DNA from 4 places in the Mesorhizobium sp. M1088 genome. Region 1 is predicted to be linked to each of the others. Evidence: predicted binding sites of a transcription regulator. Region 1 holds the regulator's gene; each other region holds the start of a gene.

The links. Region 1 encodes PhoB, which activates phosphate uptake and scavenging genes when phosphate is short. Its sites were predicted from a motif close to TGTCATNNANCTGTCAT; they were not measured.
Region 2: the regulator PhoB is predicted to act here: its motif matches at 1,135-1,151, upstream of phnF (phosphonate metabolism transcriptional regulator PhnF).
Region 3: the regulator PhoB is predicted to act here: its motif matches at 1,223-1,239, upstream of ugpB (sn-glycerol-3-phosphate ABC transporter substrate-binding protein UgpB).
Region 4: the regulator PhoB is predicted to act here: its motif matches at 902-918, upstream of NKH49_RS10085 (PhoX family protein).

What each region holds. Positions count from the first base shown of each region.
Region 1 is NZ_JAMYMO010000018.1:52,202-54,401, reverse strand. It holds gene NKH49_RS20495 (ROK family protein) at 1-673, shown strand, start outside; gene phoB (phosphate regulon transcriptional regulator PhoB) at 683-1,372, opposite strand; gene phoU (phosphate signaling complex protein PhoU) at 1,389-2,096, opposite strand; gene pstB (phosphate ABC transporter ATP-binding protein PstB) at 2,129-2,200, opposite strand, start outside.
Region 2 is NZ_JAMYMO010000008.1:22,271-24,470, reverse strand. It holds gene NKH49_RS12420 (zinc-binding alcohol dehydrogenase family protein) at 1-335, shown strand, start outside; gene phnF (phosphonate metabolism transcriptional regulator PhnF) at 354-1,097, opposite strand; gene phnG (phosphonate C-P lyase system protein PhnG) at 1,232-1,693, shown strand; gene phnH (phosphonate C-P lyase system protein PhnH) at 1,693-2,200, shown strand, end outside.
Region 3 is NZ_JAMYMO010000024.1:63,571-65,770, reverse strand. It holds gene ugpB (sn-glycerol-3-phosphate ABC transporter substrate-binding protein UgpB) at 1-1,160, opposite strand, end outside; gene NKH49_RS23250 (bifunctional diguanylate cyclase/phosphodiesterase) at 1,457-2,200, shown strand, end outside.
Region 4 is NZ_JAMYMO010000006.1:113,969-116,168, forward strand. It holds gene NKH49_RS10085 (PhoX family protein) at 1-835, opposite strand, end outside; gene NKH49_RS10090 (hypothetical protein) at 1,037-1,375, shown strand; gene NKH49_RS10095 (phosphatase PAP2 family protein) at 1,390-2,091, shown strand.

The DNA.
Region 1 (2,200 bases):
GGTGGAGAACGACTGCAACATGATGGCGGTGGCTTTGCGCTGGCGCAATCCGGATCGCTATCGCGACGACTTCATCGCCATCCTGCTTTCGCATGGCATCGGCATGGGGCTGGTGCTGAAGGGCGAACTGTTCACCGGGACGCATTCCTCGGGCGGCGAATTTGGCCACATGATCCATCGTCCGGGCGGCGCGCTCTGCCGTTGCGGGCGGCGCGGCTGCATCGAGGCGTATGCCGGCAACTACGCCATCTGGCGCAACGCCAGGCAGATGAGCGAAGACAGCGAACCGGTCGCCGACGTCAGCGACGCCGACATGCGAGCACTGGCGGCCCGGGCGCGCGAGAAAGATGGGCCGGAACGCGAGGCCTACCGCAAGGCCGGCGAAGCGCTGGGTTTCGGTCTCGGCTCGCTGTTCGCGCTGATCGATCCGGCACCGGTCGCGATGGTCGGCGCCAGTGCCGCCGCCTTCGATCTGATCGAGCCGGCCTTGCGGAAGGCAATCGCCCAGACCGCCGGCGGCCAGCATTCAGGCTCGATCTCCTTCGATACAGAGCCGAACGAATTGCCGCTGATCCGCGAAGGCTGCGCGATGCGGGCGTTAAGCTTCGTCGACCAGGAGATTTTCGCGCCGGGCGCGCAAATGAGGCCCAGCGTCAGAAAGAACGTAGCCTGACCAGGCGGGTCAATCTTCCCTGATCGCATAGCCGGCGCCGCGGATGGTGCGGATGACATCCGGCATCCGGCCGTTGTTGACGGCTTTGCGCAGCCGCCCGACATGCACGTCGACGGTGCGTTCGTCGATGTAGATTGTCTCCCCCCAGACATTATCGAGTAACTGGCTGCGCGAGAAGACACGGCCCGGATGCCGCATCATGAACTCGAGCAGCCGGAATTCGGTCGGCCCGAGCCTGATTTCGCTCTTCTTGCGATAGACCCTGTGCGATTCGCGATCGAGCACGATGTCGCCGACCTTCAGCACGCTGGACAGCACTTCCGGCTTGGCGCGCCGCAGCAGCGCCTTGACCCTGGCCATGAATTCCGGTGTCGAAAACGGCTTGACCAGATAGTCGTCGGCGCCGGTCGAAAGACCGCGCACCCGGTCGCTCTCCTCGCCGCGCGCGGTCAGCATGATGATCGGCAGCCGCTCGGTTTCGGGGCGCACCCGCAACCGACGACAGAGCTCGATGCCGGAAACCGCTGGTATCATCCAGTCGAGCACCAAAAGGTCGGGCACATTCTCCTGCAAACGGATCTCGGCTTCGTCGCCGCGTGTCACCACCTCGACCTGGTAGCCTTCGGATTCGAGATTGTAGCGGAGCAGCACACCCAACGGCTCCTCGTCCTCCACCACCATTATGCGTGGTGCGATCATCGGCTGGGCACCCCCATCATGTCACCGGTGCGGACATTGTCGTTTCGTCCTGCTTCGGACGATTGACCGGCAATTGCTCGCCGGTCAGCACATAATACGCATTTTCGGCGATGTTGGTGACATGGTCGCCGATCCGCTCCAGATTCTTGGCGCAGAACAGCAGGTGCGTGCAAGCGGTGATGTTGCGCGGATCTTCCATCATGTAGGTCAACAGCTCGCGGAACACGGACGTGTATTTGACGTCGATGCGCTCGTCGGCGGCACGAAGCTTGGCCAACGCGGCCGCATCGCCTGCAGCATATTCCTCGATGACACCCTGCACCTGGATGAGAACCAGCTGCGCCATCGCGTCGATGGAATGCGACAGGTCCCGCGGCGTGGCGCTGAGGCCGACCGCACTCACGCGCTTGGCGATATTCTTGGCAAGGTCGCCGATGCGTTCGAGGTCGCCCGCCATGCGGATCGCTCCGACCACATGGCGAAGATCGTGGGCCATCGGCTGGCGTTTGGCGATCAGGGTGATGGCGCGGTCGTCCAGTTCGCGTTGACGCGCATCCATGATGGCGTCGTCGGAAACGACGCGTTGCGCCAGCACGTTGTCGGAATTCAACAGCGCCTTGGTCGCCCCGCCGACCATCGAACCGGCGAGGTCGGCCATGTCGCGGATCAGCTTGCTGATCTGCTCGAGATCCTCGTCGAAAGAAGCGACTGTGTGTTCGCCCATGGTCCTGTCCTCATATGCATGATCGGAACGGCTCAGCCGAAGCGGCCAGTGATGTAGTCCTGCGTGCGCTTCTCGCGGGGCGACGTGAAGATCTTCTCGGTCCG
Region 2 (2,200 bases), on a different contig from region 1:
TCGACGTGGTTTTCGATGCCACCGGCAACACCCGGTCGGTGCAGTCGGCCTTCGCCCATGTCGCGCACGGCGGGGCGCTGGTCCTGGTCAGCGTCGTCAAGGACGACATCGCCTTTTCCGATCCCGAATTCCACAAGCGCGAGATGATGCTGATCGGCAGCCGCAACGCCCTGCGTGCCGATTTCGACCATGTCGCCGCCTCGATCCGCAACGGCGCGCTGCCGCTGGCAAAGCTGGTCACCCACCGCACCACGCTTGGCGAGACGCCGCACGACCTCGCCCGCTGGGCGCATGAGAAGTCCGGCCTGATCAAGGCCGTCATTCAAGTCGGATGATGCCAGGGCTGCCGCATCTCAGAGCGCCGACAATTTGAGCTCGATCCGCTCGGCCGGGAAGCGCGACTCCGAAAACTGTATCGGCTGACCGTCGGGCGTGACGTTGACGGCGACCGTCACTAGCACGATGGCGCCGGGCTGCAGGTCGAGGTCAGCAAGGTCGGCGGCATCGGCATGGCGCGCCGACAGCACGGTCGATTGCCTGAGATAGTCGTCGATGCCGAAACGTGCCAGCGATGCGGTGATCGAACCGGTTTCCGCCATGGCGGCATCGATGCCGGCAAAGCGCCTGGCATCGAACCAGCCGGCCGCGCGGGATACCGGCATTCCATCGGCTTCGCCGCGCGTTTCCAGGCGTATCACATCGGCCCCCGTCGCAAGGCCTAAGCCCTCTGCGACACGACGGTTGGCCGGCTCGATCGATGACGCGAGCAAGGTGATATGCCGCTCGGACGCCTGTCCTTGCAATCCCTCGGAAAAGCGGGTGCGGGCGCCGATCGGATAAGACAGCAGCTTGCGCGACAGCACGAAGGTGCCGCGCCCCTGCTCCGCCCTGAGCACACCCTCCTGCACGAGCGCTGCGATAGCGCTACGCACCGTGTGGCGGTTGACGCCATAGCGTCCGGCCAACGCGATCTCCGGCGGCAGCGCGGCATTCTCGGGAAAATCGCCGACGGCGATCGAATGCAGTATCTGGTCGGCGATCTGTCGCCACAGCGCGACACCGCTGCGCCGCTCGATGCGGTTGGCTTGTCCGATCATCTCCCGCCCCAATTCTTTGCTCCGATCTTTTGGCCCGTGTCACGTGCCCGTCATGGACACGCGCTAGATAACGAGTATAATTTGTATAGTTGTCTATATCAATAGACAAATTCACGCAAACGAGGAGTACGGCCATGCGAGGACGGGAAGCGCGAGAGCAGGCCGAGCGCAAGGCCGTGATGGCGACGCTGGCGCAATCGGCCGGCGACGACATCGTCCGCCTCTGGGACGAAGCCGGCCTGCCTTGCGAAGCGGAACTTCTGCGTGGCCCCGAAACCGGCCTGGTTACGGTACGCGGCCGCATCGGCGGCGGTGGTGCCCCTTTCAATGTCGGCGAGGCGACGGTCACCCGTGCCACGGTGCGGCTTGCGTCCGGCCATGTCGGCCACTGCTACGCGCTCGGCCGCGACAAGCAGAAGGCAAGGCTGGCGGCAATCGCCGATGCGCTGTGGCAGGACCCGGCCCACCGCAATGAGGTCGAGACCAGGATCGTTGCGCCCTTGCAGGCGGCACTGGCCAAGGCGCGTGAACAGCGCCGCGCCGAGACGGCGGCGACCAAGGTCGATTTCTTCACCATGGTACGCGGAGAAGACTGATGGATATCGCCACTCAATCCATTGAAGGCGGCTTCGCCGATCCGGTATTCAATGCCCAGACCGTATTCCGTGCCGTGATGGACGCGATGGCGCGGCCGGGCAGCGTCCAGCCCTTGCCGGCCCTTGCCCACCCACCGGCGCCGCTGTCGGCCACCGCCGGCGCCGTTGCGCTGGCGCTGTGCGACAACGACACGCCGCTCTGGCTTGACCCGGCTTTGCAGGTGTCGGCGGTGAAATCCTGGCTTGGCTTCCATACCGGCGCGCCGCTGGCCAACACCCCGGCCGACGCGCATTTCGCGCTGATCGCCACGCCGGCCGAGATGATGGCGCTCGACGGGTTTTCGCAAGGCACCCAGGATTATCCCGATCGCTCCACGACGCTGATCCTCGAGGTCGGCGATCTTGTCTCCGGCGCTGCGCTGCTGCTCGAAGGCCCGGGCATCGAGACGACGGCGACGATCGCGCCGGCGCAAATGCCGCGCCATTTCGTCGAGCAATGGAAGCAGA
Region 3 (2,200 bases), on a different contig from region 1:
TTCGAATTGTCGGTCGGCGCCTTGCCCGTCATCTGCAGGATGGGTGTCTCGCGGCCGGGGTTTTTGTCATAGAAGCCTGATTTCTTAGTCGCCTCGTATGCCGCAAGCGTCACTGGCAAATATCCCGACTTCTGGTGCAGATATTCCTGCACATCGGTCTTGGACAGATAGGCAAAGAAAGCCGCGACGCCCTTGTATTCCTCGTCCGACTTGTTGCCGAACACCCACAGGCTGGCACCACCCGGCGTTGTGTTCTGTGGTGCGCCCTTGGCGTCGGTATCATAGGGAAGCTGGCCGATGCCATAGTTCATGCCGGACTTGACGATATCGCCGAGGCCGCCCGACGATTCGGTGAAGATGCCGCATTCGCCGGCGAGGAATATCTGCTTGGCTTCGGAGGTGCGTCCGCCATATTTGAACGTGCCGTCCTTGGCCAGGTCAGCGAGCGCCTGGAAGTGGTTGACGAAAATCGGCGCATTGATCTTGAGTTCGACATCACCGCCGGCCAGGCCATTCTGCTGGGTGGCCCAAGGCACGTCATTCCACGCCGCGAAATTCTCCAGGTGGATCCAGGTCAGCCAGGTCGAGGTATAGCCGCAAGGGGCGGCGCCGCTCGTCTTGATCTTCTTGGCAGCTTCCCACACCTCGTTCCACGTCTTGGGCGGATTGTTCACGTCGAGGCCTGCCTTCTGGAAGATGTCCTTGTTGTAATAGAGGATCGGCGAGGAAGAGTTGTAGGGGAACGATAGCATGGTGCCGTCCGGCTTCGAATAATAGCCGACGATGCCGGGCAGATACTGGCTCTTGTCGAAAGTCATCCCGGCGCCGGTCATCACATCGGCCACCGGCTTTATCGCACCCTCGGCCGCCATCATCACGCCGGTGCCGACGTCGAACACCTGGAGGATATCGGGCGCTTGCCCGGCACGAAAGGCAGCGATGCCGGCATTCAGCGTCTCCGGATAGGTGCCCTTGAACACCGGAACGAGCTCATAGTCGCTCTGGCTGGCGTTGAAATCCTTGGAGATCTTGGCGACGACCTCGGCGTTGGCGCCGGTCATGGCGTGCCACCAGCTGATCTGCGTGACGGCGAAGGCGGAGGTGGTGGAAAGCAGGGTCACGGTGGCGGCGATACCGGCCGCAAAGCCGAAGAACTTCATGTTTCATCTCCCGTTTGTCATTGGCGAAAGGGGCACTTCCGCAAAGCCAATATGTGGCGCTGATGACAATCGGACAACGGTTTTATTGCGGATCAATGAACATCATTCCTTCCTAAAGTGCACTCGCTACTGAAACCGGGCGCCAGAAATCACATCACCGTCTTTTCGGCGCAGCGGCGTCGGTTTTCCCCCGAAAAGACCCGCCTCATGGCCCACGGGTTAACCATTCGTTAAAATCTCCAAGAGCTAATCAGTCACACCTCCCCTGTTAATTTTGGCAGACCGAGTGAACCAGGATGCTGACGGTCTATAATTGTATTGTAAGTCAGCACGATCCGAGACTGGTTGCGCTTGCCGCACTCATCTGTGGAATTTCTTGCTTCTCAGCGGTTAATCTCCTTAAGCATGTCGGCCGATCGACCGAGCGAAACCGGCTTGTCTGGCTGATGATCGCCGCGGCCTCGACCGGGTTCGGCATATGGGCGACGCATTTCATCGCCATGACCGCGTTTACGCCGGGAATACCGAACGCATACAATCCGGGATTATCCGCCTTTTCGCTTGCCGCCGCCGTTATCATGACCGCGCTTGGGATGTGGGTCGCCACCTTGCGCCGCGGCATCGACCATTTCCTCGTCGGTGGCGCCATTCTGGGCGGCGCCATCGCGACGATGCACTACATCGGCATGGCAGCTTTCGAGGTCGAAGGCCGGGTCGTATGGAACCTGCTCCTTGTCGCGATATCGCTTCTGGCCGGCGTGACCCTCGCGGCACTGGCGCTCCTTGTCGTCTTGCGCCGTCCGTCAGCGCTCGCGACTTTCGGCGGCGCCGCGCTTTTGACGCTGGCGATTTGCAGCTTGCATTTCATCGCGATGGCCGCGGTGTCGATCATTCCGGATTCCTCGATTGAAATATCCGAACATTCCATCGAGCCCATTTCCCAGGCCTTTGCCGCAGCGGTCGCCAGCCTGATAATCCTTGTGCTATCGGGTGCCGCGCTGTGGATCGACCTGCGCTTTCGCCGCCAGAAGCTCGAGGCC
Region 4 (2,200 bases), on a different contig from region 1:
GCTCGCCCGAGAAATAGCCGTGGATGTTCTCCTCGGCCATGACATAGGTGCCCCACGGCGTGACGCCGCCGGCGCAATTGTTGATGGTGCCGATGACCTTCGTGCCGGTCGGATCGGCGCTGGTCTTGACGCGGTCGTGGCCGGCGACCGGGCCGGAGAGCGCGATCTCGGTGTTGGAGGTGATGCGGCGGTTGAGCTTGCCGTCGCGAACGACCTGCCATTTGCCTGATACCTTGCGTATCTCGACGATAGTGCCGCCATGCGCGGCCATCTCGACATCGACTTGCTCCTTGCTGAGGGGCGCCTGCTTGGCTTTGCCATCGACGATGGTGACGAGGCCCGGAAACATCAGGTGCGGATTGGTGTATTCGTGATTGACGACCAGCAGGCCGTGCTCGGCCGAGCCGTCGATCGGGATATAACCGACATAGTCGTTGTTGTAGCCGAATTGTCTGGCCTGGGCTTCCGCCGACTGTTTTGTCGGATCGAATCCCGGCGAATCGGCGAACAGCGGATCGCCCCAGCGCAGCAGCACGTCGGCGTCATAGCCAGGTGCGACGTGATGCTTGTCGTCGATGCCGGCCTCGAGCTCGTCGAAAGCGAAGGCGGAGCCTTCGCCGGCGCGGGCGTTGTCGGCGGTGATCAGCGCCAGCGGGCTGACGGTAGCGGCTATGGCCGAGACGGCAAGCGAACCCTTGAGGAAGCCGCGGCGTGAGAACCGCGCGGCGATGATCTCACCCATGGTGCGGTTGTCGGTGGGATTGGCTCCTGGCCCATCGTTTTCCTCGAGCAGGCTGGTGCGGAAATGGGCGTCAGGGGTGCGATGTTCGGTCATAGGGCCTGCCTCTGGCTGGATGGATTGCTGGAGCGTGTTGCCTGGCCAATCCGGTATTACCGGCAGGTCACAGTTTGATGACATGCCGGCTAAATTGCCACCTGCGATTTCGTATCCAACATCGGCCCCGCTTGACCGCGACCGGCGCTTCGGAAACAAGAGCTGCGGCAGGCGGTAGGGACCGCATCGGGAGGAACAAAAGTGAGTTTCTGGGGACTTGGGCAGCTCTGCGTCTCGACGGTGATCTTCCTGCTGGCGGCGATGGCCGCAAAACAGTGGGGGCTGGCGCCGAGCCTCGGCAAGATCGTGCTGACGTTGGCGCTCTACTCGCTGGGCAATCTGATCATGCTGAGGCTGATCCGTGAATTCGGCATGTCGGTGTCGTTCAGCCTGTCGGCGGTGATCCAGCTGGTGTCGGTGAATGTGGTGGCGCTGGTCTTCTTCGGCGAACGCGTCAATGCCTTGCAGGCAACCGGCATCGTGCTTGCCATCGCAGCTGTGGCGCTGATCACGCTCGGGCCCTATCTGCAAAGGCTGTAACTGCGATCGGGCCGATGAAGAAGATTGCAAGCAGACTGCCCAACTGGCTGGAGTTCCCGGTTCTGCTGGCCGGGCTGGTCATTGCCGGCGGGCTGTGGGGGTTCGAGGAGCTGATGGAGCTGGCGCGGGCGACCACGCCGCATGCCTTCGACACCGAAATCCTGCTTGCCTTCCGCAAGGCCGGCCAGCCCGACAATCCGATCGGACCGGCGTGGCTGGAAGGGGCGATGCGCGACATCACCAGCCTCGGCAGCGCCAGCGTACTGCTGCTGATCACGGCAGCAATGATCGTCTATCTGCTTCTTGTCCGCAGGCCAGGCGCGGCGCTTCTCATGTTCGTCGCGGTAGCGGGCGGCCAGCTCCTGTCAAGCGTGCTGAAATTCGATATCGACCGGCCGCGCCCCGATCTGGTCTCGCATCTCGCCGATGTGGCATCGCTTTCGTTTCCGAGCGGCCACGCCATGCTGTCGGCGGTGACGTATTTGACGCTGGGCAGCATGGCGGCGCGGGTTTTGCCCGGGCGCACAACGAAGATCTATGTACTCGGGCTGGCGGTGCTGACGACAGTGGTGGTCGGCATCAGCCGCATCTATCTCGGCGTCCACTGGCCGTCCGACGTATTGGCCGGCTGGTGCGCCGGCTTTGCCTGGGCGATGCTGTGCTGGCTTGCGGCACGGTTCCTGCAGCGATGGCTTGGGCGGGCCGACGGCACCTGACTCAAATCAGCCTGTTGATCAGGCCATGACCGCAGCCTGCCAGCAGGAAAACCATCGACAGCAAGGCTGTCGAGGTTGCCAACGCTTTGAATATCTTCACCCGCTCATC